DNA from 3 places in the Chryseobacterium sp. PCH239 genome. Region 2 is predicted to be linked to each of the others. Evidence: riboswitches for the same ligand, from Rfam matches in the RefSeq annotation. Region 2 holds a riboswitch; each other region holds the start of a gene.
What was found. A riboswitch is a leader RNA that binds a small molecule or an ion and turns the genes downstream of it on or off. The one in region 2 is predicted to bind thiamine pyrophosphate.

Region 1 (10,741 bases), 2.4 Mb from region 2:
CTGCAGGGTATTTCCTTGTGATATGTATTGTAATTTTTCCATGTTTTCTATGAATGCGCTCCCAATAAAGAGGGATTGCTTTTTAAAAATTTTTCGATGTATCGTTTTCCGTTTCGGCATGCCTTCTCCATATTTTCGCCTTTCGCCAGTTCTGCTGTAATGGCTGAAGATAAAACACAGCCGGAACCATGTTTAGGAAAATAGATTGTATTGTCTTCGGACGGGAGTAAAAAAGTTTCTTTTTCGTTTTCAACTAAAATATCCGTTCCCAAATGATCTTTACGGTGTCCTCCTTTGATCAGTAATGAGCATTGATTTGTATCCGGCAAAAGATTATCTCCTCTTAAAATGTGGTATTCGTTATAATTAGGAGTTATTAAACTAAGTTTATTAACCGTACTTTTTAATTGAGGAAGTGTTTCAAGGTTAAAAAATGTAAATTCAGAAGTACTTTTCAGAACGGGATCCCAAACTATTTTCACTTCAGGATTTCCTTTTTGAACTGTTTTTACAATCTTACCCAGAAATTCGGCATCCTTCACAATTCCAATTTTCACGGCTGAAACGGAATAATTATCCATCAGTACCTGAATCGCTTCAGTTACTTCATGTATAGGCCGCCATTCTAAACTCAGGCATTTCGAAGCAGTTTGCAATGTTAATGCCGTACACACTCCAAGCCCCATCACCTTTGATTGCTCAAAAGTTTTGCTATCTGATAATAAGCCTGCTCCGCCACTGGGATCGAAGCCTGCAATACTTATGACATAAGGACGTTCCTGCATTTTTTGAATACTTTTAAGGGTTCTTCACTTTCCCAGATTGCACCTAATAAAGCTGCTCCATCAGCATCTGAATCGAAAACTTCATGAATATTATCCTGATGAATTCCTCCAAGAGCAATCAATTTTACATCCGGATTGTTCCGATGTTTTATTTCTTCTTTAATGGTAGAATTCAATCCATATCCTTTTTTGGAGATACTTGGAAAGAACGGGCTTATGAAAGCATATTCCCATTCTTTTTCCAAAGTATTGTAGGTTTTAATATCATGTACAGAAGTTGAAATGGTATTTTCTTTCGCAAAAGACTTATACATTTCTTCCTGTCGATCAATCTCTCTGAAATGAAACCTTGAAATAGTAAATTCTTTCCCAAGGTCATAATACGTATGCAAAACCAGCTGTGTATAAAAAGATTCATCAATCTGAGTGATAAATTCAATCATTTCATTCCGGCTGATCCATGGTTTACGAATGTGAAGCAGATCAAGACCTTCCTGAAACATCTGATTAATGAAATCTGTCTCGTTCGGGACAATCAATTCAGGAGTAATGACCAGGATCATATATAAATTTCTTTCCCTTTTTCGATGAACTCCTGTGATTTATCAAGCATTCCTTGTTCTGCTGATTCACGAATTTCCTGTGTAATTTTCATGGAACAGAATTTCGGTCCGCACATGGAACAGAAATGGGCAATTTTTGCTCCTTCTGCAGGCAGTGTTTCATCATGATAAGCTCTTGCTGTCTCTGGATCTAATGAAAGGTTAAATTGATCTTCCCATCTGAATTCAAATCTGGCTTTACTCAATGCATTGTCCCTGTACTGTGCTCCCGGATGACCTTTAGCCAAATCTGCAGCATGAGCCGCCAGCTTATAAGTTATTACTCCAACTTTTACATCGTCTTTATTCGGAAGCCCTAAATGTTCCTTCGGAGTTACATAGCAAAGCATTGCACATCCAAACCATCCGATCATGGCAGCCCCGATTCCTGAAGTAATATGATCATAGCCCGGTGCAATATCTGTAGTCAAAGGGCCTAAGGTATAGAATGGAGCTTCATGGCATTCTTCCAGCTGCTTTTCCATATTTTCTTTGATCATGTGCATCGGAACGTGCCCAGGGCCTTCAATCATTACCTGTACATTGTGCTTCCATGCAATTTTTGTTAGTTCACCTAAAGTTTCCAGTTCTGCAAACTGAGCGGCATCATTAGCATCTGCAATAGATCCCGGACGAAGACCGTCTCCCAGAGAGAAAGCTACGTCGTATTTCTTCATGATTTCACAAATCTCCTCAAAATGGGTATACAGGAAACTTTCTTTATGATGAAATAAGCACCATTTTGCCATAATCGATCCTCCTCTGGATACAATTCCGGTTACTCTGTTGGCTGTCAGATGAATATATCTTAGTAAAACTCCTGCGTGGATGGTAAAATAAGAAACTCCCTGTTCAGCCTGTTCAATCAAAGTATCTCTGAAGATTTCCCATGTAAGATCTTCAGGAACACCTTTTACTTTTTCCAATGCTTGATAGATCGGAACAGTACCAATAGGAACCGGACTATTTCTGATGATCCATTCTCTTGTTTCGTGAATATTTTTACCGGTTGAAAGGTCCATAATGGTATCTGCTCCCCATCGGCAGGCCCATACTGCTTTTTCCACTTCTTCTTCAATACTGGATGAAACGGCACTGTTTCCGATATTCGCATTGATCTTTACCAGGAAATTTCTCCCGATAATCATCGGCTCGCTTTCCGGATGGTTGATGTTATTGGGAATAATAGCTCTTCCGGCAGCAATTTCGTCTCTTACAAATTCCGGGGTGATTTTACTTTTGGGAGTATTCGCCCCAAAGCTTTGTCCGGCATGCTGAAAAGCCATTTCTTTTGATACGGATTCAAGCTGCTCTATTCTTTGATTTTCTCTGATGGCAACATACTCCATTTCCGGAGTAATGATTCCCTGTTTGGCATAGTAAAGCTGGGTCAGTTCTTTGCCATCCTTTGCCACTTTAGGTTTATGATCATAGGAAAACCTCAATTCATCAAGACGAGGATCTGCCAAACGCGCTTTGCCGTATTCAGATGTAATTCCGTCTAAGATATTCACATCATTTCTATCCAGAATCCATTGTTCTCTGATTCTTGGAAGCCCTTTCTGAATGTCAATGACTGCATTTTCATCGGTATAAGGCCCCGAAGTGTCATAAATGGTTACCGGAGCATTATGTTCAAAGCCGCCATTGGTCAATTTCGTGGGGCTAAGCTGTATTTCACGCATGGCTACATTGATAGGATGTAATGTACCTTCAATATAGATTTTCTTTGAGTTCGGAAATGGCGAACATGTAATGGAGTGAGCCATAAGTATTGGTATTAAATATGAGAATTAACCGCCCTGAGTGGCAGTAATGATTAACACTGAATCGTTATTGTTTAGCATGGTTTCCGCCCAGACAGACAGGGGAATAATGCGATTGTTGACAGCTACAGCAATACCTTTCTTTTTTCCAGGCAGCTCAATAGCCAGTAATGCTTCCAGGTTGGCAGGAAGTACATCAAATGTTTTTCGGGTGTGGTTGATTATAAGTTCCATTCCTAATAAATTAAATATACTTTAGGAATGGCCATTATTGTACAATAGAATGTACAGCAAAAGTCATCTACTTTTCCCTACGCTGGTATGATCCAGATCAGGTTCAAAGGGTAAAGTCTCAGTCTGTTGGTAACAGACACCCCTAAAGTTTGGGACGAAGTTAGACATTTTTTTAGAATGGGCAAAATCTGAAATGATTTTAAATAAAAAGCCCGTCTCTGAAATTGAAACGGGCTTTATTGATATTTAAATCAAAAATATCTTATTCAAAAAGCTTCATACTCCAATCTGAATTATAATAACGCTTCCATAATGATGTGTAGCTATTTATATAATTTCCCAATTGATAATTCTTAGTTATCAGCATTCCAAAATTATTAGTGGATAGTGAATAATAAAAGTACTCGTCAAAAATACCTAGTTTCCGAAACGGATTTGGGACAAGATCAAAATCTTTAAATTCTACTTCTTTTATAATATAAACCTCTATATTATTATGCTTTTCTTTAGTCACTATCTTATCCATATTTCCCATATTATCATAAGTAAACGTGTCTACATAGGTTAAAATATAATCATTGGGATTGGCAGGATCGTAAACCGCATTAGGAAAAGAGGTCAAGGTTTCCGCAAGTTTTCCCGCAATATTATAACTATATGTAATATGTTTTTCCTTTGTTGCATCAGTAACGGAAGGAACGATTAGTTTAATCACTCTTCCTTGATTATCAAATTCAAGTTTTCTTTCATTGGGAGCACCAGCATTATAATTTTTCATAACAGCAGTATTACCTGTATAAGTTATACCAGTATATGAAGTATGTAAAAAATAATCCGGATACATTATATTACCCTTAAAAACAAATCCATTTCTTTTAGTTACTCTCCCCGCTGAATCATATTCAAATGTATAATTTACATCATTTCCAGAAATAATAAGTCCTGCATTCAAAAGGGGAAAAGCAGCAGAAATTTTAGCCGGTCTATCTGTTATAACCTCTGGAGGAGTCTCAATTTCATTATCTTTAGAGCAAGAGGTAATAACCAATAATAGGGTCATTACAAAAATTAATTTAAGTTTCATATTATTTAGTTTTTAGTTTTATTCTTCACAAGCCCTCCAGATCGCATCATTCTGCGGAACAGGAGCTATGATTTCAATATTTTCTTTGGTAACCGGATGAATAAATTCCAGTTTCCTTGCATGAAGATTGATTCCTCCATCAGGATTGGAACGTGGCGCTCCATATTTCAGATCTCCTTTAATGGGAACTCCCGTTTTAGATAGTTGTGCTCTGATCTGATGATGCCTTCCTGTTTCAAGATCAATCTCAAGAAGAAGATAATTATCCAGTGTTTTAATCACATGATAGGTAAGAATGGCTTCTTTTGCTCCTTCTGTAGCTTTTGGAAAAACAATGGCTTTATTATTTTTTTCATTTTTCTTTAAATAATGTACTAGCCTCTGACTTTGTGGGATCATTTCTTTCCCTACAACTGCCCAATATGTTTTTTTTACTTCACGGTTTTTCACCATTTGCGTCAAACGGGAAAGCGCTTTGGAAGTCTTTGCATAGATCACCAGCCCTGATGTAGGACGGTCTATACGATGAACCAAGCCGAGAAAAACATTTCCCGGCTTAGCATCTCTTATTTTTATAAAATTCTTGATGGATTCTAATAGTGATTCATCTCCGGTTTTGTCACCTTGTACAAGCTGACCCACCTTTTTATTAATCACCAGAAGATGGTTGTCTTCATATATAATCTGCTCCTTCATACTATTTCATTCTATCTTCTTCTATTGGATAAAGACAAGATAATTCCTGCCAGAAGGCCTACCGTTTTAACAGCTGAAAGTTTTGAGCCTTCCGGAATAAATGCTCCGAATACACAGATGGCAGCAGCAGCATACATAGCATACACAAAGTTTTTATTTGTAAGCAGCGGAGCCTGAATAAAGAAACTTGCTCCTATCAGCACATAAAATACTTTTCTAGAAAGTAAATGATTAATTTCCGGAGAAAACAGATTAAACCATCCCACAGCAAGACAAATCAATGCTGCGATAGATAATATTCCCTGGATAGATTGTTGGTTCTGCATAGATTAATAGCTTTCGTTTTCGTTTGGAAACTCTACACTTTTCACATCTTTTACATATTGAGAAACTGCTCCTGTAATTTCTGTGTAAAGGTCAAGGTATCTTCTCAGGAATTTCGGGCTGAAACCTTTGTTCATTCCTACCATATCATGATACACCAAAACCTGTCCGTCACAATCTGCACCAGCACCGATTCCGATGGTAGGAATAGAAATACTTTCTGTTACTTTCTTCGCTAAATCTGCAGGAATTTTTTCCAATACGATAGAGAAACATCCTAGTTCTTCCAAAAGCTGTGCATCAGCAATTAATTTTTCAGCTTCAGCTTCTTCCTTAGCTCTTACTTTATACGTTCCGAATTTATAGATAGACTGTGGTGTTAAACCCAAATGTCCCATTACCGGAATTCCGGCATTGATGATTTTTTTGATAGACTTGGAAATTTCTTTTCCACCTTCAATTTTTACAGCATGTGCCCCACCTTCCTTCATCATTCTTACCGCAGACTCCAGTGCTTTTTCAGGATTACTCTGATAAGTTCCAAAAGGTAAATCCGCTACCACCAAAGCTCTGTCGGTTCCTCTTACTACACTTTGAGCATGATAAATCATTTGATCCAGCGTAATGGGTAATGTAGTTTCGAAACCAGCCATTACATTCGCTGCAGAGTCTCCAATCAAAATAGCATCTACTCCACCTGCGTCTACCATCTTCGCCGTGGTAAAATCATAGGCTGTAAGCATTGTTATTTTCTCCTTGTCGAATTTCATTTTACGCAAGGTTTCAGTTGTAACTTTTTTAATTTCAGAGTGAACAGACATAATTTATCTATTTTTAAAAGTTAAAAAGTCGGCCTTGAGCCGACTTAAGTTTTTGTATGATTATAAAACTACGTGACCGAGTTTCATGAGTTTGTCGTGATTTAAGATCTTGATATTTCTTCCGTCCACTTCAATCAGGCTATCCTGTTTGAATTCCGAGATCAGGCGGATGGCACTTTCAGTAGCAGTACCGATGATATTAGCTATCTCTTCTCTCGTTAATGAGATCTTGATAAAGCCTTCAGGATCTACTCCCAGTTTCTGTTCCAGCAGCAAAAGAATTTCTGCCAGTCTTTCTCTTACCGTTTTTTGTGCAAGGAAAGTAATGGTATTGGAAGATTCTCCTAGTTCGTATGAGATTTTCTGAAGCATTACAAAAGACAATTGTGGGTCTACCTCCAAAAGATACATGAAAATATCTGCAGGCAAAAACACACATTCAATATCTGTCATTGCTTCTGCTTTGGCCTGGAAATTTTCCCCGCAAAGCAAAGAACGATAGCCGATGATATCTCCTTCTTTGATAAATCTTAAAATCTGATCTTTACCGAACGCTCCTGATTTCGAAAGTTTGGCAGCACCTTTTTCCAGGACAAACACTCCTTTTGGAGTTTCGCCATCCTCGAAAATAGTATCATGTTTCTGAAAACTAAGTTTCTTTTTGCCATTAATGTATTTTTCAAAATCTGCGCTAGAAAGTCTTTCTTTAAATGATTTATCATTAAAAACTCTGGCGAACCTCTCTTCAATTGCTATCTGTTGTTCCTGCGGCATTTTATATGATATTTATCACAAAAATAGAACTTTTTAACGCGATAAACAAAAAAATTTGTTATAATTTTGTAGTTCAATATTTTATGGGGTGAGCGAGAACTGTTTTCATTGTGGTCAAGGGATAGAAAAAGAGAGAATTTTATTTGACGAAAAGACTTTCTGTTGTAACGGATGTAAGTCTGTTTACGAGATTCTAAATTTAAATCATTTAGGCAATTTCTATGAGCTTAATAAAGGAGCAGGAATTCGTCCGAATGATGAAAATTCTTCTCAATTTGATTACTTAGACACACCGGAAATCTTTGAAAAGGTTACTGATTTCTCTGAAGGAAGCACCAGTCTTGTTACTTTCAAAATCCCCGTTATTCACTGTTCTTCCTGTATCTGGCTATTGGAAAGCCTTCATACATTAAATAAGCACATTAAATATTCCCAGGTAAACTTTACAAGGAAGACCTTACAGATCTCCTTCAACCATAACGATCTGAAATTAAGCGAACTCGCTAAATTCTTAACCAATCTAGGATACAAACCGGTAATCAGCCTTGAAACCGCTGATAAAAATGAAGATCATCTTGACAAATCTTTATTAGTAAAATTTGCCATTGCTGCCTTTGCTTTTGGTAACGGAATGTTCCTTGCCTTTCCGGAATATATTGGAGGGGAAGATTATTGGATGGAACATTACAGAGGTTTATTCAGAACTTTGATATTCCTGCTGGCAACGCCTGTTGTATTTTATTCAGCTTCAGACTATTATAAATCCGCATGGTACGGTTTAAAAAATAAGATTGTCAATATTGACGTTCCGATTGTCTTAGGAATTTTTGTTCTGTACGGAAGAAGTATCTATGAAGTGGTAACAGATTATGGTCCAGGATATTTTGACACTCTTTGTGGACTTTTATTCTTTATGCTTCTCGGGAAAATTTTCCAGAAAAGGACGTACAGTGCACTATCCTATGACAGAGATTACAAATCCTTCTACCCGATTGCTGTAACCAAGGTAGATTTCGAAGGTAAACAGGATAATATTTTACTATCTGAAATAAAAGTGGGTGATAGAATTCTGGTTAGGAATCAGGAAATCATTCCGGTAGATGCTATTCTGATCAACGGAGAAGGTAATATCGACAACAGTTTCATTACCGGAGAAAGTGAAAGTATCAGCAAACAGCCTGGAGATAAGATTTTTGCCGGAGGTAAGCAGATAGGATCATCTTTAGAGCTCGAAGTGATTAAAAACGTAGATCAAAGTTATTTAACTCAGCTTTGGAATAAAGAGGCATTTAAAAAACACGAAACAGGTCTCGATACTCTTACGAATAACGTCAGCAAATATTTCACATTCATTATTTTAGGTATCGCTTTAGTCGCAGGAACTTATTGGTATTTTATTGATTTAAAAATTATGTTTCAGGTTATTTCTGCGATTCTGATTATTGCATGTCCTTGTGCACTTGCCTTGTCTGCTCCGTTCACTTTCGGTCACATTATGAGAATTTTAGGCCGAAATAAGTTTTACGTAAAAGATACTTTAACGATTGAAAAAATCGCGAAACTTGATACGATTGTTTTTGACAAAACAGGAACCATTACACACAGAAAGAAATCAAACATCAAATACGAAGGATCTGAGATCAGCGAATTTGACTCTTTGAATATCAAAACTTTATTAAAAAATTCCAATCACCCGCTTTCAAAATCATTGTATGAGTTCTTTGAAGTCAATGATGATTATTTCCCGGTAGAAAATTTCGTTGAAATCTCCGGAAAAGGATACGAAGCAAGCGTAAGAGGAAGCCTATATAAAATTGGTTCAGCAAGGTATAACAACCAGGAGCCTAAAAACCTTGAAACGGCGGTTTACATCAGTAAAAACGGAGAATATTTAGGAAAATTCATCTTTAAAAATGAATACCGCCCGAAGCTGAAAGAACTTTTCACAAAACTTACCCACTACAAAATATTTATCCTGAGCGGAGACAATTCCTCAGAAGAAAATCAACTTAAAGAGCTTATTCCTAATTACAAAGGAATGGCCTTTAATCAAAGCCCGGAAGACAAGTTAAACTACATCAAATCCCTTCAGGATCAGCACTTAAAAGTCGCAATGCTAGGAGACGGACTTAATGATGCAGGAGCTTTAAAACAAAGTAATGTGGGAATTGCTATTGCTGACGACACGAATAGTTTTACCCCATCTTCCGATGTCATCATGAACGGAGATAAAGTAGTTACTCTGGACAATTACCTGAACGTTTGTAAGGGTTCCATCACGATTGTGAAAATGACATTTATAATCAGTTTTCTGTACAATATTGTTGGTTTAAGTTACGCTGTTACAGGGCATATGCATCCGCTTTTCGCTGCAATCATCATGCCAATCAGTTCGATTACAGTGGTTACCTTTACTACACTTTCAACCTGGATTTTAGGTCGCAAACATTTCAAAAAACAGGCGTAAAAGCCCTTATTTAGACTGATTTTAAATTAGCTGAAATCGGCATTTCGTGATGAATGTCATTATTTTTCACTAAATTTGAACCCCGAAAATAGGTTAATTTTGTTGTCCAATGGATATTCTATATTTAATGATCCTCTGCAGTGTTTCTTTGGCTGCGATTTTCTTGGTCGTATTTATAGTGTATGCCCGAAAAGGACAGTTTGAAGATGATGAATCTCCGGCTGTCAGAATCCTTTTTGATGACGAAAAAGTCGAAGAAAAAGATGAAACCGGCAACAAAAATAAAGACGATAAAGAAATAGGAGAAAATAATAAAAATTGAGAAAAATAGTGAATAGTTGATATGGAAACACAGAAGTTTAGTTATGACAATAGTATTGTCCGTGCGTTCCTTTATGCGACCTTAGTTTTCGGTCTCATTGGATTTACGTTCGGGCTTACGGCGGCATTAATGCTTTTCTACCCTGAATTACCTGAATTCTTTTTCGGGACGGATGACACAACCATTAAAAGTTTGGCATCTGGTAATATCGAAGGGTTAATAAACACTCATGGTGCATTTGGTTTTGGTAGAATCAGAATGCTGCACACCAATACCGTAATCTTTGCATTCGTTTGTAACATTGTTTACACGGGTATTTATTACTCATTACAGAGATTATTAAAAACAAGAATGTACAGTGACACATTGTCTTGGTTACATTTCTGGACCTGGCAGTTTATGATCGTTGCTACGTTCGTTACATTCTTTATGGGGATTAATACCTCTAAAGAATATGCTGAACACGAGTGGCCGATCGACATATTGATCGCATTCTCATGGATCATTTTTGGTATCAATATGTTCCTGACTATTTCTAAGAGAAGAGTGAGACACCTTTATGTAGCCATCTGGTTCTACATCGGTACCTGGATTGCAGTAGCAATGCTTCACATCTTCAACAACCTTGAAGTACCTTTATCTTTCACAGGCTGGAAATCTTATTCAGCATATGCAGGGGTAAAAGATGCTATTGTACAGTGGTGGTATGGACACAATGCGGTTGCATTCGTATTGACGACTCCGGTTCTTGGTTTAATGTATTACTTCCTTCCGAAGGCTGCAGACAGACCGGTATTCTCTTATAAACTGTCTATTATTCACTTCTGGTCATTAATTTTCGTATATATCTGGGCTGGTCCTCACCA
Region 2 (10,741 bases):
CGCTGTAGCATTGAATGTTCTTGAGATAAATCTGTCATCCCACTGCGTTCTGTAAGCATTGATGTTCACATCTATATAACGCGATTTGAAACCATATCCTAATTCCACAGAGAAGATTCTTTCATTCTTAGCATCATTATAGATATTCTGGTTGGACGGGAATAATGCATTGAATAAAGGCTGTCTTGAGATAACTCCTGTATTGAAAAATACATTGTGGTGGTCGTCAATATTATAGTTGGCACCTCCTTTTACAATATAACCTGTTTTATGATACCATTTTGTCTCCTGATTTCCAGGAGTATATAGCATATAGTCTCTTCTCTTGTAATATTGCTCGGAAACAGATCCCTGGACAGATGCACTTAGCTTCTCAGAACTGTACTCCACCATTCCATAAATACCAGCCCATTTTACCAAACCTTCATTATGGATAGATACTTTCTGAGCATCTTTAAGCTTGGTAAGCGGTTCTGGTTTTACCGTTTGATTGATATAATATCCTTTTGGAGCATTTGCTGTACCAGGAACAAATACAGCATCAGATCCCAACATATCCGTTACAATATCATATAGAGCTCCTTTGTAAGTTTTAAGATCAATCCCTCCGTTGAAAGTCCAGTTATTTTTTTTGTAATTAAGGTCTGCGATTACTCCATACCAGTCGTGAGCATTGATGCTTTGCTTTCTCACAATACCAGTGGTTCCGTTCAGAGTAGATACATATTGTCCATTATAGTCGCCAGGAGAGCCTGCAGGAGCAGTAAAAGTAGATTTCTGGAAGCTATTTCCATTATAATCCGTTACCATACCGCCTCTGTTATAACGATAAATCATATCCCAGTTGATTGTACCGTCACCACCTGCTCCATAATTCATGAAGTTCATAGTTTGTCCGGCTGCGTTTTTGATAGAACCGTTAAGTCCGGTACCACCGCCACCGCGTCCCCATGAACCATAAAGAACTGTGGATAATTTAAGATTGTCATTCATTGTCCAGTCCCAGTTCAATGATGCGATAGGCTTGTGATAGAAGTTAGGAGCAAGGTTGAATTGAGAACCATTCAACATTCCTGTCTGTGGGTTGTATCTTCTTCCGTAAGTTTCAAACTGTTGCAATGTTGCCACATTGGCTCCGGTTGCAGAAGATCTTCTTGTATCGTGTACCTGAGGAGCTCCGGTAGCGATTAAGTTGAAAGCATGCTTTTCATTAGGTTTAAATCCTGTAGAGAAAAACCATGAGTAACCTTCTCCTTTTGTTCCATTGATGTATCCGTCACCTTGCCAACGGGAAAGCAATACAGTTGTTCCCCATTTGTTTTTTAATCCGGAAGAATACATAGCAGATATTCTGGAGTAGTTGTCATTTCCAACTTCTCCTTTCACCATTGCTTTCTGTTCAGAATCGGTAGCTTTGGTAACAATATTGATGGTTCCTCCCACGGAAGGAACAACAAATTTAGATGCTCCCAAACCTCTTTGAATCTGAATATTGCTCGCAATGTCAGCCAAACCGGTCCAGTTGGACCAGTAAACGGTACCTCCCTGCATATCATTCACAGGCTGTCCGTTGATGATCACAGCAATGTTAGCTCCGTCAAAACCTCTCATGTTGATTCTGCTGTCTCCGAAACCACCACCTACTTTGGTCACGTAAACGGATGGAGTAGACTTCATAATTTCAGGGAATTCTCTGTTTCCCAGTTTCTCCTGAATTTCTGCAGCCTTAATGTTGGAAACCGCAACAGGTGTTTTTCTCTCTTTGGCTGTTTGGGAAAGGTTTCTACCCACCAACATAACCTCATCAATAGATTTGGATTTCTCTAAAGAATCCTTCGTACTCTGCCCATAATAGATGGCGGCCGTAGGTAATACAAGCGCTATAATTAGTCGCTTTTTAAAAGTAATGCTCATGAAATAAACTAGCGTGTTTGATTTTTAAGGCTGCAAAGATGGATAATTATTTTTTAATTAAGTATTAAATCTTAACGAAGTGATTTTATTCAGTTTTTGGAATATGCTTTATTTCTCTCTTTTTTGAATATGTTAACTATTCCACATCTTTCGTTTACAATTTGTTATAAAAGAGATTGATCAAAAAAATGGCTTGTTTTTAACGGGTAAAAATAATTATGCGGTTCTCCACATTTTTAAACAAAACTCAATATTGTTGGAAAGTATACTATAATAATAGCTAAGTCATAAAAGGCATAGGTGACTTGAGTCATAATTTTTATACTGTTGTTTTGATAACTTGTATTACCATTTTATTCAAAATCGTGTTATTTATGAAAAAAAAATTTTTTGAAAGGTTTTCAGATCGTGTTGTCTGTATAACCGGAAGTCCGGGTGCTTTTATTACAGCAAGTTTACTGGTTATTGTCTGGGCTGTATGTGGACCTCTTTTCAATTATTCTGAAACCTGGCAGCTTGTTATCAATACGGGAACCACAATTGTAACTTTCCTAATGGTATTTCTGATTCAGAAAACTCAGAATAAAGACTCTAAGGCTATTCAGATAAAACTCAACGAATTGATAGCCTCCTATGAAAAAGCCAGTAACAGACTGGTGGATATTGAAGATCTGACGGAAGAAGAGCTGGACAAGCTTCACAAATATTATGAGAAACTTGGACAACTATCCCAAGAAAAAGAACATTCACAGGATCCCGTGCAACAATAGTCTTAATACTATTATAATATATACAGCATGATTTTAAAATCTTCTCAAATTGCCCACGCTGATTCATTGTCAGTAAAATCCCTGGTGCATTTCGTCATAGAACTCGAGAAACTGTTTAAGCGTATCGGAGAGTATCTTCTTTCAGGAGATGAAACCGTTTCAACGGCTGAAAGTGTTACAGCCGGATTTTTACAGTTTTCGTTTTCCCAGATGAAGGATGCCTCCCAATTTTTTAAAGGCGGCATGACAGCGTATACTTTAGAAGAAAAGGTAAATCTTCTTGATGTAGATGCTCTGGAAGCCAGACAATATAACTCTGTATCTCCTCATATTGCTGAAACAATGGCGTTGCAGGTAGGTAAACTCTACAAAACCGACTGGTCTATTGGAGTAACAGGATATGCCACTCCGGTGGAAGAATCAGAAGGGAAGCTCTTCGCTTACTTTGCCATTGCCCACAAAGGAAAAGTGGTTCTTTCAGAGAAATTAGATCTGCACTCCAGAACCAAACCTGTTAATGCCCAGCTCTATTACAGTGAATTCATTCTGGGATGCTTTAAGCTGGAACTGGATAAGAAACGGAAAAACAAAGAATAAATCTATTTCAATAATAAACTATAATCACACCTATGAAAGATTTACAACTAAAAAATAAATCTGTCCTTATTACAGGAGCAGACAGCGGAATTGGTAAAGCCATCGCTCTTTTATTTGCTAAAGAAGGAGCTGATATTGCCTTCATACACTATCATGATGCCAAAGATGCCATGAAAACAGTGGATGAAATAAAAAAAACAGGAAGAAAAGTCCTTTCGTTTGAAGGTGATATTAATGATAGTGAATTTTGTAAATCTGTTGTTAATGAGGTAGTTTCTAAATTCGGAGGAATAGATATACTGATTAATAATGCAGGAACCCAGGTTCCTTGTGAAAGTATAGAAAATCTTAAAGAAGAGGATATCCGCAAAACTTTCGATTCCAACATTATCGGAATGATCCTGCTGACAAAGATTGTATTTCCTTATTTAAAACAAGGGGATTCTATTATCAATACTACTTCAGCTACTGCCTATCTTGGACATGAAGAATTACTGGATTATTCAGCAACCAAAGGCGCTATTGTTTCGTTCACCCGTTCACTGGCACTGCAGGCTAAACCTAAAGGAATACGGGTGAATGCTGTTGCACCCGGACCGGTAGCCACGCCGCTTACGGAAAAAACATTTGGGGAAGAAGATGAAGATCAGAATAAACCGCCGCTAGAACGTAATGCTTCTACCGAAGAAGTGGCAGCAAGTTTTCTATTTCTTGCCACAGATACTTCATCACAGATAACGGGACAGGTTCTTCATCCTAATGGAGGTTTAATTGTTAACGGTTAATCTTAACGGATATGAATGGAGTTATTATTCAGTTTTTCCATTGGTATCATCCCGGAAACCTATGGAATGAGTTTGCTGAAAAAGCAGAATATTTAAGAGATTTGGGATTTACTGCCGTATGGTTTCCGCCTGCCAATAAATGCAGTCTCAATATGGAAGGGCGTGGCTATGATGTATATGATCTTTATGATTTGGGAGAATTTGATCAGAAAGGCAGTATACCAACCCGGTACGGGACAAAAGCCGAATATTTAATGGCAATAGAGAAAGCGCATGAAGTGGGAATGTCTGTGTATGCGGATATTGTTTTAAACCACAGGATGGGTGGAGATAAAGAAGAAAAGATTATGGTACATCAGCTGAATGAAGAAAAGCGTAATGAAAGAATCTCTGAAAATATGGAGGTTTCAGCCTATACGAAATTTACTTTTCCGGGAAGAAAAGGAGTGTATTCGGACTTTATATGGGACTGCCACTGTTTCAGCGGTATTGATTATGTGATCAGAGAAGGAGAGGAGATGAAGGGTGTTTTTAAAATCCATAATGAATATGGTGAGGAGTGGACAGATGCCGTAAGTCATCAGTTCGGTAATTATGATTATCTGATGGGAGCTGACATAGAGTACCGTAATCCTTATGTTGTGGAGGAAATGAAAAACTGGATCAGATGATATATGGAAACAACGAAAGTAGACGGAATCCGATTGGATGCCTTAAAACCATATCTCCTCCAACTTTTTGAAAGACTGGGTCTCCTATATTAAAACAGAAGTAAATCCTGAATGTTTTGTTTTGGGTGAATTCTGGAAAGACGAGGCAGAAAAAATTGAGTATTTTTCCGATAAAATGTCTGATCTTATCTCTTGTTTTGATACTCCGCTGCATTATAATTTCTTTAAAGCATCACAGGGTGGTAAAGATTATGATATGAGCCGGATTTTAAAAGGAAGCTTCCTGGAGAAGAAACCGGTATTCTCAGTTTCTTTTGTTGAAAACCACGATACACAGCAGCTTCAGGCTCTTGAATCTGCGGTGAAAGACTGGTTCAAATCCTTGGCTTATGCTATTATTCTTCTTACCGATGAAGCTTATCCCTGTGTATTTTATCCCGATCTTTTTGGTGCAGATTATATCGATATAAAGGATGAGCAGGAAGTGCATATCATCATGCCGAAGGTTGAAGAGCTTCCCGGTCTGCTTGAAGCGAGAAAGCTTTTTGCATATGGTAAACAGACCGATTATTTTGATCATCCCAACTGCGTGGCTTTTGTAAGGGAAGGAGATGAAAAGCATGCGGGCTGCATTGTAATCATGTCTAATAGCGAAGAAGGTTATAAAGAAATAGAATTGGGAAAAGAACATGCGGATTCGGTTTATACCGATTTTTTAAAGAACCGTCATGAAGAAATTTATACGGATAAAGACGGGAAAGCGGTGTTTACTGTAAATTCTGGTTCGGTAAGTATATGGGTAAAAAAACAAACACCGTAATGATTGGCAAATTTTCAGGCCTTTTATTCTCTGCGAACAGCTATTCTAATTTTATCTTACCATATAAGCTCCTGTAATTTTAGATACCACATCTCAGTATTTTGGACAAAAATGGTCTTATAGTTGCAGATTTACCACCAATCAATCACTAAATTATTATAATATGGAAACTAAAACGGCAACCAAAAAAACACCAGCCAAAAAAGCAACAACAGCAAAAGCAAAAACTCCGGCTAAAAAAAATGCAGCCAAAAGTTTGGAAGATCTTTTTGAAGATGCGCTGAAAGATATTTACTGGGCTGAAAAAGCACTGCTGAAAGCGCTGCCGGCAATGATGAAAAATGTAACCAGTGAAAAGCTTAAACAAGGCATTGATAAGCACATCACGGAAACAGAAGGCCATGTGGAAAGATTGGAAGAATGTTTTAAAGCATTAGGAAAAAAAGCCCAGACAAAAAAATGTGATGCTATGCAGGGATTGCTGGATGAAGGAAAGAGCATTATGGAAGAGACAGAACCGGGAGCAGTAAGAGATGCGGGCATTATTGCAGCAGCGCAAAAAGTTGAACATTATGAAATTGCTACTTATGGAACACTGGCAGCATTCGCAAAAGTATTGAAGGAAGAAGAGTGTCTTAAAAACTTTTTAAGCACATTGGAAGAAGAAAAAAATGTGATGAACTGCTTACAAAAGTTGCTGATACCAATCTTAACAGCAAAGCCATGTAAATACAATCTTTAAAAAGGAGACCTGAAAAAATCAGGTCTCCTTTTTATTGAAATCCGGAAAGGTTTAAAATGCAACATTTTTATCTTGGTTGATTTTGTATCAGTTGTAGTATATTTGTGGATATAATTTGTATCAATTTAGTTTTTTAAAATGAACTGTAATTGAATAACAAAACTCTTATACTGTAAAAGAAAACTGTATTCTACCATTTATAAAGTTTAAAAATGACCCAACTTAGCCTGTTCGACTCAGCAGATCTGTACGAATTTCCAAAAGACCTTCTGGAATACAGAGAACATTTCCTGAATCAGGAAGAAGCTGACCGCCTTAAAATTCATCTGCTTGAAACAGCTCCCTGGAAACAACGTACCCAGAAAATGTATGATAAGATGGTTCTCACACCTCGCTTAACCGCCTGGTATGGAGATGAGAAAAATGCCTATCCTTCAGACAATGAACTGGATGCCCATCATTGGACACCGGAACTGTTTTCTTTAAAACAAAGAATAGAAGAAACATTTGGCTATCAATTCAATTCCGTATTGTTGAACCTTTACAGAGATCATAACGATTCTGTTGCCTGGCATCGGGATAAGGAAAGCAGATATGGGAAACGTCCGGTGATTGCGTCAGTAAGTCTGGGGCAAACCAGAAATTTTGATTTCAGGAAAAAAGACCATCATCAGAGTAAATACAGCCTGCCTCTTCCTCACGGATCATTATTGATTATGAAAGGAGACCTTCAGGAAAACTGGGAACATCGTATTGCCAAGTCTCTAACCGCTATGAAGGAGCGTATTAATCTTACATTCCGGTTGGTTAATAAGTTGTAAGGTATTTATTCATAATGTTTTATGATTAGGTTAGAAGTGTTGTAATCGGTTTTTGGCAGATAAATTGTTGCATTTATAAACAAAGTCATTGTTTGACTTCATTAATATCACCACTTAAAATTTATTATTATGAAAAATCTTGTAGTAACAATTTTTGCATTAGCTGCTTTAACGGCCTGCAAAAAAAACGAACCGACAACCACGAGTCAATCTGAGGAAAGTACCACAATGTCTGCCCCTGCAGAATCCGGGATGACGGTAAGCGACTCCACCAAAATGTCAGACACCAAAGATCAGAAAAGTACTCTCAGTGATCAGGACAAAAAGTTTGCAGATGCTGCAGCCATAGGAGGACTGATGGAAGTAATGATGGGAAAACTGGCCGCAACAAACGCTGAAAACTCAGTGGTAAAATCTTTGGGAGCAATGATGGTAACCGATCATTCCAAAGCGAATGACGAGCTTAAGAATTGGGCATCAGGAATAGGGTATACCTTACCCACAAGTCTGGATGCCGAAAAGCAGAAGATGTATGATGACCTGAAAGCTAAGAAAGGTAAAGACTTTGACAAAAATATACAGATCTAATGGTCAGTGATCATAAAGAAGATGTGGAAGCATTCAAAAAAGAGGCGTCAGAAGGAACAGAAGCCTCATTAAAATCTTTCGCAGCGAAAGCCCTTCCGACACTTGAACATCATTTGCAGGAATCGGAAAAAGCTAAAAATGCGGTCAAATAATATTGAGTTTTTATGACCTGCATCATAAGTATGAGCATACAATATTTAATAATTTTGAATTGATTAAATATTATTTTGTTCTTGATTATAGTAAGCTCCTCTTTTTAAGAGGAGTTTTTTGATTATTCTTTCTTTTTATATTCTTCAATTTTCTTGAATTGTCTGTAAGAATCTTTAAGGATACGAAGCTGTTCAGACACAATCTCAGTACTTTTTGGGCTGAGCTCACCTGTGTCCAGGGCATTTTGATAAGCTTCAATAGCTGCTTTTTCGCCAAATACCACATTTTCTAATGTAGATTCTATGAGATTTCCCATGGTAAAAGAATTTTTAATGTCAATCCAAGTTCTGTGAACAGCTCCAGCCATGGACGTTGAGTCCTCCGGAGTGCCTTGCTTTTCTGTGATGAGGTTGATCAGTTCATTTTTCATGATTTTCGACTGCGAAATCATATGTTCGTATTCATCTTTTACATCCGGATACATTTCCCATACTTTTCCCTCAACTTTTTCAAAGCCTTGCTTTCTGTCGTTGGTAATGTGAAGTAAGTCATTAAGTACTGATATTTCTTGATTGTCCATAATATAAATTTTTAGTTATCCATAAAATTATAATTTCCCTCATCGACTCTTTATAATCGTGATCATATCCTGTAAATAAAAAACCAAAGTCCTTTCTTTTTTCAACAAAAAGCTGCACCTTTGCCGAACAATGGGGTGCTACAAAACAGTGGCTGAGATGATACCCAGGAATGTATTTCCACACCTGATCCGGATAATGCCGGTGTAGGGATTGCTTACTGATCATCTCATCATTTGATTTCTAATAATTAATATGATGCAGGACATTTTAAAACAAATTACCTTACCGGAATGGTTCGGAGTCTTATTTTCAGTCATTCAGGTTTTACTGGCCCGTAAAAACAATGTCAACAACTACCTTTTCGGAATTGCGGGGATTCTGCTTACGCTGTATGTGATGCTTACTTCCAAGCTGTACGCTGAATTTACCTTAAATCTTTATTATCTGATCATGAGCATCTATGGATGGTTATATTGGAAATTCGGAAAGCAGAAATCAGAAATGGAAATCTCTGTTACCACCACCACAGAAAAATGGATTACGGGAGGAATTGTTCTGGGAACTTTTATCTTATTCTGGTCTTTTCTGACCCATTTTACAGACTCGGATGTTCCTATCTGGGATTCTCTGGTGAGTGCTTTTGCCTGGGCGGGAATGTGGCTGATGGCGAGACGGAAAATTGAAAATTGGGTGATACTCAATGTCAGTAATATCATTTCTATTCCTTTAATGATTCATAAAGAATTGTATCTCTATGCTGTTTTGACGTCATTCTTATTTTTAGTAGCCATTTCCGGATATATAGAGTGGCAAAAAATTATTAAATCGAAAGCTAATGCTGAGTACTAAAGAGATCAGACGGGAACTTCATGGAGCCCCTGTAATTTCTGATAAAGTAATGCAGCATATTCATGAAGAAAAACTGCTTAAAATATGGGTTCCCAAAAAATATGGAGGACTCGGCTATCGTTTTGAAGAAGGACTTAACACCTTATTTAGCTGTGCAGAAACCGATGGAAGCTTTGGCTGGATGCTGACACTTTGTGCCGGAGCCAATTATTTTTCCAGAAATATCAAGCCTGAAATTGCTCAATTACTGTTTATCCATTCTGAAACCTGCTTTGGTGGCAGCGGAATGGTGGGAGGAACTGCAGAAAAAATAGACAACAGCCACTATCTGATCAACGGTTCATGGAATTTTGCAACAGGTGCACCTCATCTTACCCATTTTACATTGAATGCCAAAATTACAGAAAATGGAAAACCTTTAATGGATGGTCATGGCAATGGAATAATTCGATCATTTATTATTTCGAAAGAACAAGCTGAGGTTATTCCCAACTGGAAATCTATGGGAATGAAGGCCAGTGGCACCTATTCATTCACTGTTGAAAATGTGCTCGTTAATGAAGACTATAGTTTTGTTTACGATACTTTTTTCACCAATGATATTCTGGACACTATTCCTTTTCGGATTTTTGCAGACTTGACACTGTTGGTCAACTATTTGGGAATGGCTTCTCATTTTATTGAAGAAGCAGAATATATTCGTCCTGAGATCCATTTCAAAAGTTTCACAGAGTCTGTTGAAAAGCATTTGGAAAAAGTATTGCAAATTGCCGGAGAAGTAGAAAATATACTCGGTGATCACAAAGATATTTCTGAAGGATATCAAAACGAAATCCACCAATATGGAGTAGAGCTGGTTCAAAGATTATCCCATCAGATTCTTACTATTTATACACAGCTGGGAATCCGGGCTACGGATATTAATTCTGAAGTGTATCAGGTGTTCTGTGATTATTTTACAGCTGCGATGCATTCTAATTTCAGACCTTCTGCTGATGATTTGGACTTTTCTTTTTGAGTAGAAAATTCTTTGTTAATAAACTTTTTATCTAATGCTGGTATTCTTTTATGACTGGCGTCATAAAGTAATTTTTATTATTTCACTATATTTGGAATAATAAAACTAACCCCATGAAATAAGCCAACATAAAGACTTGTTAAACTAAAAATGATTAAAGATTACCAAAGATTATGAAAGACTTATTTTCATTAAACGGAAAGAAAAGGATCATGTGATTACGCACTTAAAAAAAGAGATGTACTCATTGATCGAAAATGATAACTGGATTACAGTTACGGTTAAAAAGTGGTTTCATACAATGATCGTATCCTATTTGATTTGCAATGGTTTAGTTACTTTAACGATTGTAAGAACAAAATTCACTCTATTTTACGAAAAATATACCGTTTTGTAATTATTTCTTTTTGAGAATAGAGTTATAAGATCTTA
Region 3 (10,741 bases), 2.4 Mb from region 2:
TTTGTTTGAATATTTATTTCCAATAGCTACAATGGTAACCTTAGATTTTAAAAGATGGGCAAATACCGAGTTGGTGCCATGCCACCATCCGTTGTGATAGGTCAGCTTCTCGCCATTATCGAATATTTTCATTCTGAATCCTAACCCATAATTATTCATTCCTGCTTTCTCATTGCTGTAAGGAGTAAATACCATCTGCATCAGTTCCGGTTTCAGGAAATTTTTCGAAAACATTGCTTTTGAGAAGTTGTATAAATCTCTTGGTGTAGTGTACACATTTTTATCTCCGTAAATCAGATCAAGTCTGTCTAAAGGATACAACTTATTTCCTCCATAATAGAAAGACTGCGAAGCTGTAGGAATATCTTTTTCCTGGAAGATGTACGTGTTATTCATTTTCAATGGTGTGAAAACCATTTCTTTCATCGCCTGAGGGAAAGGAGTTTTAGTCACTTTCTCAATTAATAAAGCCAATAAAGCAAAATTCGTGTTGCAATACATAAATCCTGTATCCGTATCTCTTGCCAGATCAGGTTTATATTTGATGATCATATTCAATACATCTTCGTTGGTAATAAAAGGCTTGGAAAGTTCTGCCGGAGCAGGTTGTATCTTGGTAATAAAATATTCATATTTTGGAAGACCGCTTCTTTGATCCAATAAAGTCTGAACGGTAACATTCGGATAGGGAAATCCTGGAAAAAACTGCGTAAGGTGATCCGTTAATTTTATTTTCCCGGCCTCTATAAGCTTCATCATGGCCATTGCCGTTAAAGTCTTTGAAACTGAAGCAACGTGCAAAGGTGTATTTTTATCGATTGGCATTTGGTTTCCTTCTCTTCCGAAACCTCTGTAATTTTCATACAGGATTTCATCACCTTTGGCAACAAGAATTCCACCACTAAGGTCTCCTCCTTCCCATATTTTTTTGTAATACTGATCTATATAACTTACGGTAGTTTGTCTGTTCAAAAGCTGTCCGTCACCCTTTGTAAAAATATCACTCAGATCTACATTTCCATAGTTGGGCAGATTGGTTGTATTTTCAGCCGAAACTTCTTTGGCTTCAGACTTTTTTTTACAGGAAAATATTGATAATAGAACAGTTAAAATAAGTACAAAATTACGCGTCGTCATGAGATTCAAAAATGAGCGGCAATTTAATAAAACTCAAAATAAATAATAAATATGAGGTGGATATTATGAATTATTTAACATAAGTGAAATAGAAAAGTAAAATGTTAAAGGGTAAAAAGGCGGATTTACTTTTTGTATATCCGCCTTTTATATTTTATTTTTTTAAATATCTTAACAATGTGAAGCCACAATTTTATCTACAATAAACTGAGCCAGTTTTTCTTTACTTTGATGGGTCCATCCGGCAATATGGGGTGTTACAATAGCTTTCTCTGACTCAAGAAGATATTTCAGAACTTCATTTTCTGATTCAATGTTCTCAAAAGAAGACTTTTCATATTCCAAAACATCCAGACAAGCACCTTTTACTTTTCCTGATTTCAATGCTTGTACTAAACTTTTAGTTTCAACATTCTTTCCTCTTGCAGTATTCACAAAATAAAATTCCTTTCTCATTTCTGCAATGAATGTTTCATCTATAAGATAATGGGTTTCCGCAGTTAAAGGAATGTGTAAGCTCACAATCTCTGCAGACTGCTTCAATTCATCCAATGAAACCTGTACTGCATATTCATCAGAAAGATCAGGAACAATATCATGGAAAATCACTTTACATCCAAACCCTGAAAGTCTTTTTGCAGTAGCTTTTCCCATATTACCATATCCGATAAGCCCTACAGTTTTTCCTAATAGCTCATCTCCTCTGTTTTCTTCACGTTTCCAGATCCCGTTTTTCACTTCCTGAGAAGCAATAAAAAGTCTGTTCATGATCACCAGTAACATTCCCACTACATGCTCAGCCACAGAATCTCTGTTTCCTTCCGGAGAATTGATCAGCTGAATTCCCAGTTTTTCTGCAACAGGAATATCAATATTTTCCATTCCGGCTCCTACTCTTGCGATGAATTTCAGGTTCTTCCCTTTTTCCAGAAAGTTTTTGTCTAGTGGAATACGGCTTCTGATAATAATTCCGTCGTAGTTCTCAATTTTATCACAAACCTCATCATAAGACGATGTAAAATCCTCTTCTAAAATAAAATTCTGAGCCAAAAGCTGTTCAGTGATGAGAGGATGGTTTTTATCTAAAAGAAGTATTTTCATTTTTTATAAATGATTTTAGAGATAGGAACAGATTCCTAAATGATTACAATTTTATTCTACCGCAAAGTTCGCAAATTTCTGAAAAAACAAATGCTTTTAAGCTCGCAAAGGCGTTAGCACTCAGCAAAGTTTAAAAGCATTTTTATTGATAAAGTATATAAGCTTACTTTTTATCTTTCTTAGACTCCTGCGGTTCCTGGAATAGTTTTTTAAGTTCTACAGACTCCAAAGGTTTCATTCTTCCGGAAAGGATCAATGAAAGTTCTTTTCTACGGAATGCTGCGGCAAATCTTTCTTTTTCTTCCTCTGTTTCAGGAATCATTTCCGGAATAGGAATTGGACGGTTGAATTCATCTACTGCAACGAAAGTATAAATCCCGGCATTCGTATGAACTTTTTTCTGATTGATAGGATCATCCAACCATACATCTACATACACTTCCATGGAAGTGGAAAATGCTCTGGAAACTTTAGATTCAAGCACCACAACTCCTCCTTCCGGAATCGGATGGTTGAAAGATACGTGGTTTACAGAAGCTGTAACTACTCTTCTTTCGCAGTGTCTTGCTGCAGAAATAGACGCACAACGGTCCATTTTTGCTAAAAGTTCACCACCGAAAAGGTTTCTTAGAGAATTGGTTTCGTTCGGAAGAACGATATTGGTCATAATAGTCAGAGATTCTGACGCTTTTTTTATTTTTGCCATCTAGTCTTAGTGTTGTTTGGGACAGCCGGGGCAGATTGTTTTACTTTTCCGGCGGGTTTTACTAATGAATCTTTTTTCAAAGAATCTGAAACGGATGTTTCCGGGGTATGTACCATTACTTTCACCGTATCTTTTACAATTCTATGGGTGGAAGTCTGTACAGAAACATTATTGAAAGATTTTTTTCCAAAAAGAAGTTCCTGTTGGCTAAACGCCAGGTATAAAATCCCAAGAACCGGAATAACCAGAAGGAAAATCCAAAGAATTGTTTTTTTGAATTTAAAATCCTTTTCGCGATTCACTGTGGTATTCACTTTTTCCCCGTTATTGATATCTGAGAATCTGATTTCTTCCAATCCGTAAAAGTCCGGACGTCCGGATTCTATTCTTTTTCCCTTGAAATGAGTGTGTCCTTCTTCAATGAAGACTGTTCCAAGGTTTTGAATTTCAAGAACCTGTTCGGCCTGAAGTTTTTTCTTCCAAAAATCAGTCTGAATTTTAAGATCACTTTTTGAAGCTTCCAGAGACATTTGTTTTTGTTCTGCAATAAAAGCAGCAAGATCTTTAGTCTGTACTTCGTAATCTATTGTAAACTCAATCTGACTGGCCGGAGGCAGAATGCTTCCGTTTTCAGAATTAATAATTGCCTTAGAATTTTTCAGTGAAAACACCCCAAAGCCTGGAACTGTGGCAGTTCCAAATTGTTTTAAGTATTCTAAAATATATGCTGAAATATTCATTTGGCAGCAAATTTATAACTTTTTCGTGACTTTTTGTAATATTTAATGGATATAAAAAAGACTGCCGAAACAGTCTTTTACTTAATCTGTAGTAAAACAGATTTACTGTTATTCAAACTGCTTTTTTTAAGCTTAAAAAGGTCAAAACTGTTAAAAAGCAAAAAGGCCGATTTGTCAATTACTGAATTTTCCAGCTCACTCCAAACATAAAATTCGTTCCTGCCTGAGAAAAATAATAAGGCTGCCCATCATAAACAGATCCGTTATTCACATATTTCTTATTGAACAGGTTATTCACCAATAACTTCAATGCAATTTCATTATTGGCAATTTTAAACTGGTACTGAGCATTGAAATCTGTAAGGAAATAATCTTTAAGCTGCAGATTGGCATCTTCGGTATTATCCAGATATTGTTTTCCTACATACTGATTCATTAAAGCAAACTGGAAATTTTTTGTAGGATTGAATTTCAAGCCTAAATTGGCTATAACATTTGGAGAAAATGAAATCTGAGTATTTCCAAGGCTTTTAGGAACATCACCATTCTGAATATTAAAATCCTGATTTCTGTTCTGGCTTAATGTTATGTTACCGGAAACCTCCCATTGTTTGGATAGTTTTGCCAAAGCACCAATCTCAATACCTCTTCTGTAGCTCTTCCCTGAATTTGTTCTGATAAATGCCCCTACGTTATTCAGTTCTCCGTTCAGAACTAATTGGTTCACATAATACATATAATACACATTCGCAGTAAAAGAAACGATTCCGAACTGTTTTTCAAAACCGGCTTCAATATCGTGAAGCTTTTCTGCTTTTACATCATTATTAGCCATCAGATCGTCTCTGTTGGGTTCACGATGGGCGTGGGCGTAAGAAAGGAATATTTTACCTCCGTCAATTCTGTAATTTACTCCAGCTTTTGGATTAAAAAACAGCCAGTTTTTACTTAAATCTGCTCCTTCACCATCACCAGCCGTCAGAATCTTTGTGTTGTAATTTATTTTTCTGAGCTGCAAATCACCAAAGAATTCAAAATTATTCAATCTTAATAAAGCTTTTGCAAAACCAGACACCTCATTCTTTACAGAGCGATTTCTGTAATATTCGCTTTCATCAATCTGAGGAAAAAATACTCCTGTTACATTTCCATAGTGTCTTCCGTAATACTGATTGACCACAGCACCAAAGTTCAAATCTAAATTTTCAAACTTTCCGTACAATGTAGAAACCATTCCGTAGAAATCGTTATTCAGCCATTTTTTTCTGATAAAGTCTGAAGCTTTTATCGTTTCTCCTCCTTCTGTTATATTGGGAAGGTTATATCTTGAAAAAGGATCTCCCTGCTTGTAGTTTTCATAATATCCCTTTCCTTTTGTATAGTGGAACGTGGTTTCCAGATTCCAGCGGTCGTTGAATTTCTGTTCCCAAAGCAACTGATAATGGTTCTGTCTGTAGTTATCCGTTTCATTATCATAGAAACTTACAATATTCTCCCAGTTGGCATCATAAATGGCTCCTGAAATATTGAATTTAGGATCAGTCTCCCAGGTTTTACGATCAATCCCGTTCCATGCCTGATATGTTTTCTCTTTTCCACCAAAAGCCATTAAACGTAATTTCGTGTTTCCTTCTTCAAATAAGGCAGTGAAATTATAAGAATGTAAGTTGGATGAAGCTCTGTCGATGTATCCGTCAGAATGAATATGAGTATATCTTCCCATCACAGAAAGTCGGTTTTTCCAGAATTTCCCTGAGCCAACTTCTGCTGAATATTTATAAGTATTAAATGATCCGTAGCTGTCATCCGTTTTAAAATAAAATTTCTCTTCAGGATCCTTAGAAAGTACGTTAATACTTGCTCCGAAGGCAGAAACCCCGTTATTGGAAGTTCCTACTCCTCTCTGAATGACAATCTGTGAGGCAGAACTTGTCAAATCCGGAACGTTGACAAAAAAGGTTCCTTGACTTTCAGAGTCGTTGTATGGAACACCGTTCATCATAACATTGATGGCACTTCCTGAAACACCACGGATTCTGAAACCGGTATATCCTACTCCGTTTCCGGCATCTGACGTCGAAATAGTGGAAGTTTGATTTTTCAAAAGAATAGGAAGATCCTGTCCCAGATTCTTACTGTCCAGATCTTTCTGTACATTGATGATTTCCTTTGCTACCGGAAGCCTTTTGGTAAAGTTGACTGCTTCAATTTCCCTCACCTTTAGGGAATCTTTATTCTGAGCCTGTATAAAAGCTACTGAGCCTACACTAAGCCCTAAAAAAAATAATCCTTTCATTCTATAAATCTTTAACATTTAATGAATAAAAGGGGTTGAGCAATAATGTAACAATTTTATTAATTTAACAGTCTAGCAATTGGTATATTGTTATACTGTTTCATTGGTACATTTTCAATTCCCTAAACAGCATTACCTGTTCCAGGTTCATTGGGTATAATCTCAGCCTGTTAAAGCACCCCTTTATTTCAGCCGCAAAATTACAAAAAATATATGAACTGCGATCGGGTTACGAGATGTGGGCTTCTGAATATCAGATTACGTGGTAAATAAATAGTTACAGAATGGAAAAAACACTATGAAAAATAGGAGTTATCAAATGAATCATTCATCATTCATCATTCATCATTCATCATTTATAATTATTTAGTAAGTTTTGTTGTTGGCATCGATATAGTAGTAATTCGAGCCGTCTTTTGTCACTTCAAACATCTTACCGAGTTTCCAGCTGAAATTTCTTTTAATATTGGAATATTCAAACGGAATAATAACTTTATTGTTAACATCAATGATTCCAAATTTATCATTATTGGAAGCAACAATCATTGGATTAGCTACATCATCCCCTTCAAGAATGAACAGATACTGATATTGAGGATAGATCTGATATTGTCTGTAATCTGCGGCATTTACAAATTTGGATTTTTCAATGATTCCGTAAAAACCATTCAGGATATAAGCCTGGAATAACTGTTGTTTATATTCTTCAAATTTACATTTTCCAAAATCGGTATCTTTAAACTTATAGACTCGCTTCCCAGACTTATCTATACGGTAAGAAATCATATTTTTCTCCACCGTAGCATAGTCTTTTGTTCCAAATTTTCTCACTTTTTCATTAGGAGAATTCAGAAGGTTGCAGTCTTCATAAAAAAATACGGCAATATGATATTCCGGCTGGATAATAAATTTCCCGTTCTGATTGACATACCCGAACTGATCTCCTTTTTTCTTAGGAATCAAAACAGGAAGATCTATGTTGATCACCACCAGATCAGCATTAGGTTTGCTGGCTGAAGCTGCTTTTTTAGCCGTGGTTTTCGGTCCTTTCTTCGCAGGGATTTTCTTCACAGATCGGGTCTGTGAGAAAACGAAAATCGAAATAAAAACACATAAAACATTCAGGATATTTTTCATATTCTCCATTTGATTACAAAAATACGACCAAAAATAGATATTATAAAATTCATATTTATAAAGAATCTAAATAATTTCATTCTTATAAAATTGTAAAATTTCGTAATTTTGGGAACATTTTGAAATGTTTGATAATTTTAAAAAACTTTTGAAAAAGTGTAGATTATGCTGACTTTATTCGGTTAATGTTGCATCAAAATGCGAGAACTCAAAATGTCATTAATTGTATTTATACACCCCGGTAAAGAAAAAGCAGGCCTACCTTTAATTTTGAAAGACCTTCTATTATGAGTATTTATAAGGATTACATCAAAGAGATTGAAGAAAGAAAAACCCAGGGGCTTCATCCAAAGCCAATTGATGGTGCTGAATTACTAAGCGAAATCATTGCACAAATTAAAGATTCAGGTAATGCTGACCGACCGGACTCTCTTAAATTTTTCATTTATAACACACTACCCGGAACAACAAGTGCAGCGGGAGTAAAAGCAAAATTTTTAAAAGAAATTATTCTGGGTGAATCCGTAGTAGAAGAAATTTCCCCGGCATTTGCCTTTGAATTATTATCTCATATGAAAGGCGGACCTTCTATTGAGGTGCTGCTGGACCTTGCTTTAGGTAATGATGCAGCGATTGCCAAAGAAGCTGCCAACGTTCTTAAAACTCAGGTTTTCCTTTATGAAGCAGATACGAACCGTCTGAAAGAAGCATTCAACAGCGGAAACGAAATTGCAAAAGAAATCCTTGAAAGCTACGCAAAAGCTGAATTCTTCACTAAACTTCCTGAAGTTGCTGAAGAAATTAAAGTAGTTACTTATATTGCTGGTGAAGGAGATATTTCTACAGATTTACTTTCTCCGGGTAATCAGGCTCACTCAAGATCAGACCGTGAACTTCATGGAAAATGTATGATCACTCCTGAAGCTCAGGAAGAAATCAAAGCTTTACAGGCAAAGCATCCTGATGCAAGCGTTATGCTGATCGCTGAAAAAGGAACAATGGGTGTTGGATCATCCAGAATGTCCGGAGTAAACAACGTGGCTCTTTGGACAGGAAAACAGGCCAGCCCATATGTACCATTCGTTAACATTGCTCCTATTGTAGGAGGAACAAACGGTATTTCTCCGATCTTCCTTACCACAGTAGACGTTACCGGAGGTATCGGTATTGACCTTAAAAACTGGGTAAAGAAAGTTGACGAAAACGGAAACCCGGTTCGTAATGAAAACGGTGACATTGTTCTTGAAGAAGCATATTCAGTAGCAACAGGAACTGTTTTAACAATCAATACAAAAGAAAAGAAATTATTTAACGGCGACCAGGAACTGATCGACCTTACCAAATCTTTCACTCCGCAAAAGATGGAATTCATCAGAGCAGGAGGATCTTACGCGGTCGTATTTGGTAAAAAACTACAGACATTTGCTGCTCAGGTTTTAGGTATTGAAGCGCCGACGGTTTTTGCTCCTTCAAAAGAAATTTCTCATGAAGGACAGGGACTTACTGCTGTAGAAAAGATTTTCAACAGAAATGCTGTGGGAACTACCCCAGGAAAAGTTCTGCACGCAGGATCAGACGTTCGTGTCAAAGTGAATATTGTAGGTTCACAGGATACCACAGGGCTTATGACTGCTCAGGAGCTTGAATCTATGGCCGCAACTGTAATCTCTCCTACTGTAGACGGAGCTTACCAGTCGGGATGTCACACCGCTTCCGTTTGGGATAAAAAAGCTCAGGCTAACATTCCTAAGCTGATGAAATTCATGAACGAGTTCGGACTGATTACAGCCCGTGACCCGAAAGGTGAATACCACGCCATGACTGACGTTATCCACAAAGTTCTTAATGACATCACTGTTGACGAGTGGGCCATCATCATTGGTGGTGACTCTCACACAAGAATGTCCAAAGGAGTAGCTTTCGGAGCAGACTCAGGAACTGTGGCTCTTGCTTTGGCTACAGGTGAAGCATCAATGCCAATTCCGGAATCTGTAAAAGTAACCTTCAAAGGAAAGATGAAAGAACACATGGATTTCCGTGATGTGGTTCATGCTACACAGGCTCAGATGTTGAAGCAGTTTGGAGGAGAAAACGTATTCCAGGGTAGAATCATTGAGGTTCACATCGGAACACTTCCTGCTGATCAGGCATTTACATTTACAGACTGGACTGCTGAGATGAAAGCAAAAGCTTCTATCAACATTTCTGAAGATAATACTTTGATCGAATCACTGGAAATTGCAAAAGGCAGAATCCAGATCATGATCGATAAGGGTATGGATAACCACAATAAAGTTCTTCAGGGATTAATTGACAAAGCAAATAAGAGAATTGAAGAGATCAGATCAGGAGAAAAACCTGCTTTAACTCCGGATTCAAATGCTAAATATTATGCTGAAGTAGTTGTAGATCTTGACGTAATTGTCGAGCCAATGATTGCTGACCCGGATGTAAACAATGATGATGTATCCAAGAGATATACTCACGATACCATCAGAGATCTTTCTTACTATGGTGGTGAGAAAAAAGTAGACCTTGGTTTCGTAGGATCTTGTATGGTTCACAAAGGAGACCTTAAGATTGTTTCTCAAATGCTTAGAAACATTGAAAAGCAACAAGGTAAGGTAGAATTCAGTGCTCCTCTTGTAGTAGCAGCCCCTACTTACAACATCATTGATGAATTAAAGGCAGAAGGAGACTGGGAATTATTAGAAAAATATTCAGCTTTTGAATTTGATGATAACGCTCCAAAAGGAGAGGCCCGTGTTGAATATAAAAACGTAATGTACCTTGAGCGTCCTGGATGTAACCTTTGTATGGGTAACCAGGAAAAAGCAGCTAAAGGAGATACTGTTTTAGCAACATCTACCCGTCTTTTCCAGGGAAGAGTAGTGGAAGATTCTGAACGTAAAAAAGGAGAATCTCTGCTTGCTTCAACTCCGGTTGTTGTTCTTTCTGCGATTATCGGAAGAATTCCTAGCATTGATGAGTACAAAGCTGCAGTGGAAGGAATCGACCTTACTACTTTCGTTCCTTCTATTAAAGAATTAACAAGTACAAGCGCTCACTAAGAGATTGATAATAAGTCGCAAGACTATTGAATAACTATATTATTGGAAGATTTTAGTCCTTAAGGATTTAAAATCTTCCAATTTTTTGTTTAGAACGTTTCTATTTTAAGATAATTACGTTTTTTTTTCGATAAAAGCTGGAAAATAAATTCTAATTTTTCTTAAATTGAAAGTTATAAAATCTATTGATTTCAGAATCAAAAACACCCTGTTTATGGATTATAGGAACGTTTTTTGATGCATAGATAAGTGATTTTCTTTTTCAACACAGGGAAAAGAAGCATTAACGGAACAAGAACAAAACTAAAATACGATATGACTTTTGATATTGATATGATCAAAAAGGTGTACGAACGTTACCCTGAAAGAATTGCAGCAGCAAGACAAATCGTGGGAAAACCTCTTACCCTTTCAGAAAAAATCCTTTACACCCACCTTTGGGAAGGAAATGCTACACAAGCGTATGAACGAGGAAACTCTTATGTGGACTTTGCACCGGACAGAGTAGCGATGCAGGATGCTACCGCACAGATGGCACTTTTACAGTTTATGC

Region 1: linked by a shared signal. The riboswitch ahead of thiS (sulfur carrier protein ThiS) and the one ahead of pnuC (nicotinamide riboside transporter PnuC) in region 2 are both predicted to bind thiamine pyrophosphate.
Region 3: linked by a shared signal. The riboswitch ahead of KBP46_RS16650 (TonB-dependent receptor) and the one ahead of pnuC (nicotinamide riboside transporter PnuC) in region 2 are both predicted to bind thiamine pyrophosphate.

What each region holds. Positions count from the first base shown of each region.
Region 1 covers NZ_CP073027.1:3,568,802-3,579,542, reverse strand. The annotation lists gene KBP46_RS16590 (thiamine phosphate synthase) at 1-42, opposite strand, end outside; gene KBP46_RS16585 (hydroxymethylpyrimidine/phosphomethylpyrimidine kinase) at 48-785, opposite strand; gene KBP46_RS16580 (thiamine phosphate synthase) at 761-1,348, opposite strand; gene thiC (phosphomethylpyrimidine synthase ThiC) at 1,345-3,156, opposite strand; gene thiS (sulfur carrier protein ThiS) at 3,181-3,387, opposite strand; TPP riboswitch at 3,445-3,541, opposite strand; gene KBP46_RS16565 (hypothetical protein) at 3,650-4,471, opposite strand; gene KBP46_RS16560 (RluA family pseudouridine synthase) at 4,490-5,167, opposite strand; gene KBP46_RS16555 (hypothetical protein) at 5,179-5,493, opposite strand; gene panB (3-methyl-2-oxobutanoate hydroxymethyltransferase) at 5,497-6,312, opposite strand; gene KBP46_RS16545 (Crp/Fnr family transcriptional regulator) at 6,373-7,086, opposite strand; gene KBP46_RS16540 (heavy metal translocating P-type ATPase metal-binding domain-containing protein) at 7,175-9,553, shown strand; gene ccoS (cbb3-type cytochrome oxidase assembly protein CcoS) at 9,663-9,875, shown strand; gene ccoN (cytochrome-c oxidase, cbb3-type subunit I) at 9,897-10,741, shown strand, end outside.
Region 2 covers NZ_CP073027.1:916,771-927,511, reverse strand. The annotation lists gene KBP46_RS04370 (TonB-dependent receptor) at 1-1,914, opposite strand, end outside; gene KBP46_RS04365 (low affinity iron permease family protein) at 2,289-2,684, shown strand; gene KBP46_RS04360 (CinA family protein) at 2,712-3,281, shown strand; gene KBP46_RS04355 (SDR family oxidoreductase) at 3,314-4,066, shown strand; gene KBP46_RS04350 (alpha-amylase family glycosyl hydrolase) at 4,078-4,737, shown strand; gene KBP46_RS04345 (alpha amylase C-terminal domain-containing protein) at 4,805-5,557, shown strand; gene KBP46_RS04340 (ferritin-like domain-containing protein) at 5,721-6,299, shown strand; gene KBP46_RS04335 (alpha-ketoglutarate-dependent dioxygenase AlkB) at 6,512-7,120, shown strand; partial or broken gene KBP46_RS04330 (DUF4142 domain-containing protein) at 7,250-7,860, shown strand; gene KBP46_RS04325 (PA2169 family four-helix-bundle protein) at 7,983-8,441, opposite strand; TPP riboswitch at 8,563-8,669, shown strand; gene pnuC (nicotinamide riboside transporter PnuC) at 8,695-9,291, shown strand; gene KBP46_RS04315 (hypothetical protein) at 9,278-10,309, shown strand.
Region 3 covers NZ_CP073027.1:3,592,325-3,603,065, reverse strand. The annotation lists gene KBP46_RS16670 (serine hydrolase) at 1-1,137, opposite strand, end outside; gene KBP46_RS16665 (2-hydroxyacid dehydrogenase) at 1,309-2,238, opposite strand; gene KBP46_RS16660 (acyl-CoA thioesterase) at 2,402-2,944, opposite strand; gene KBP46_RS16655 (hypothetical protein) at 2,932-3,684, opposite strand; gene KBP46_RS16650 (TonB-dependent receptor) at 3,863-5,980, opposite strand; TPP riboswitch at 6,082-6,173, opposite strand; gene KBP46_RS16645 (WG repeat-containing protein) at 6,347-7,117, opposite strand; gene KBP46_RS16640 (bifunctional aconitate hydratase 2/2-methylisocitrate dehydratase) at 7,405-10,188, shown strand; gene KBP46_RS16635 (aconitate hydratase) at 10,504-10,741, shown strand, end outside.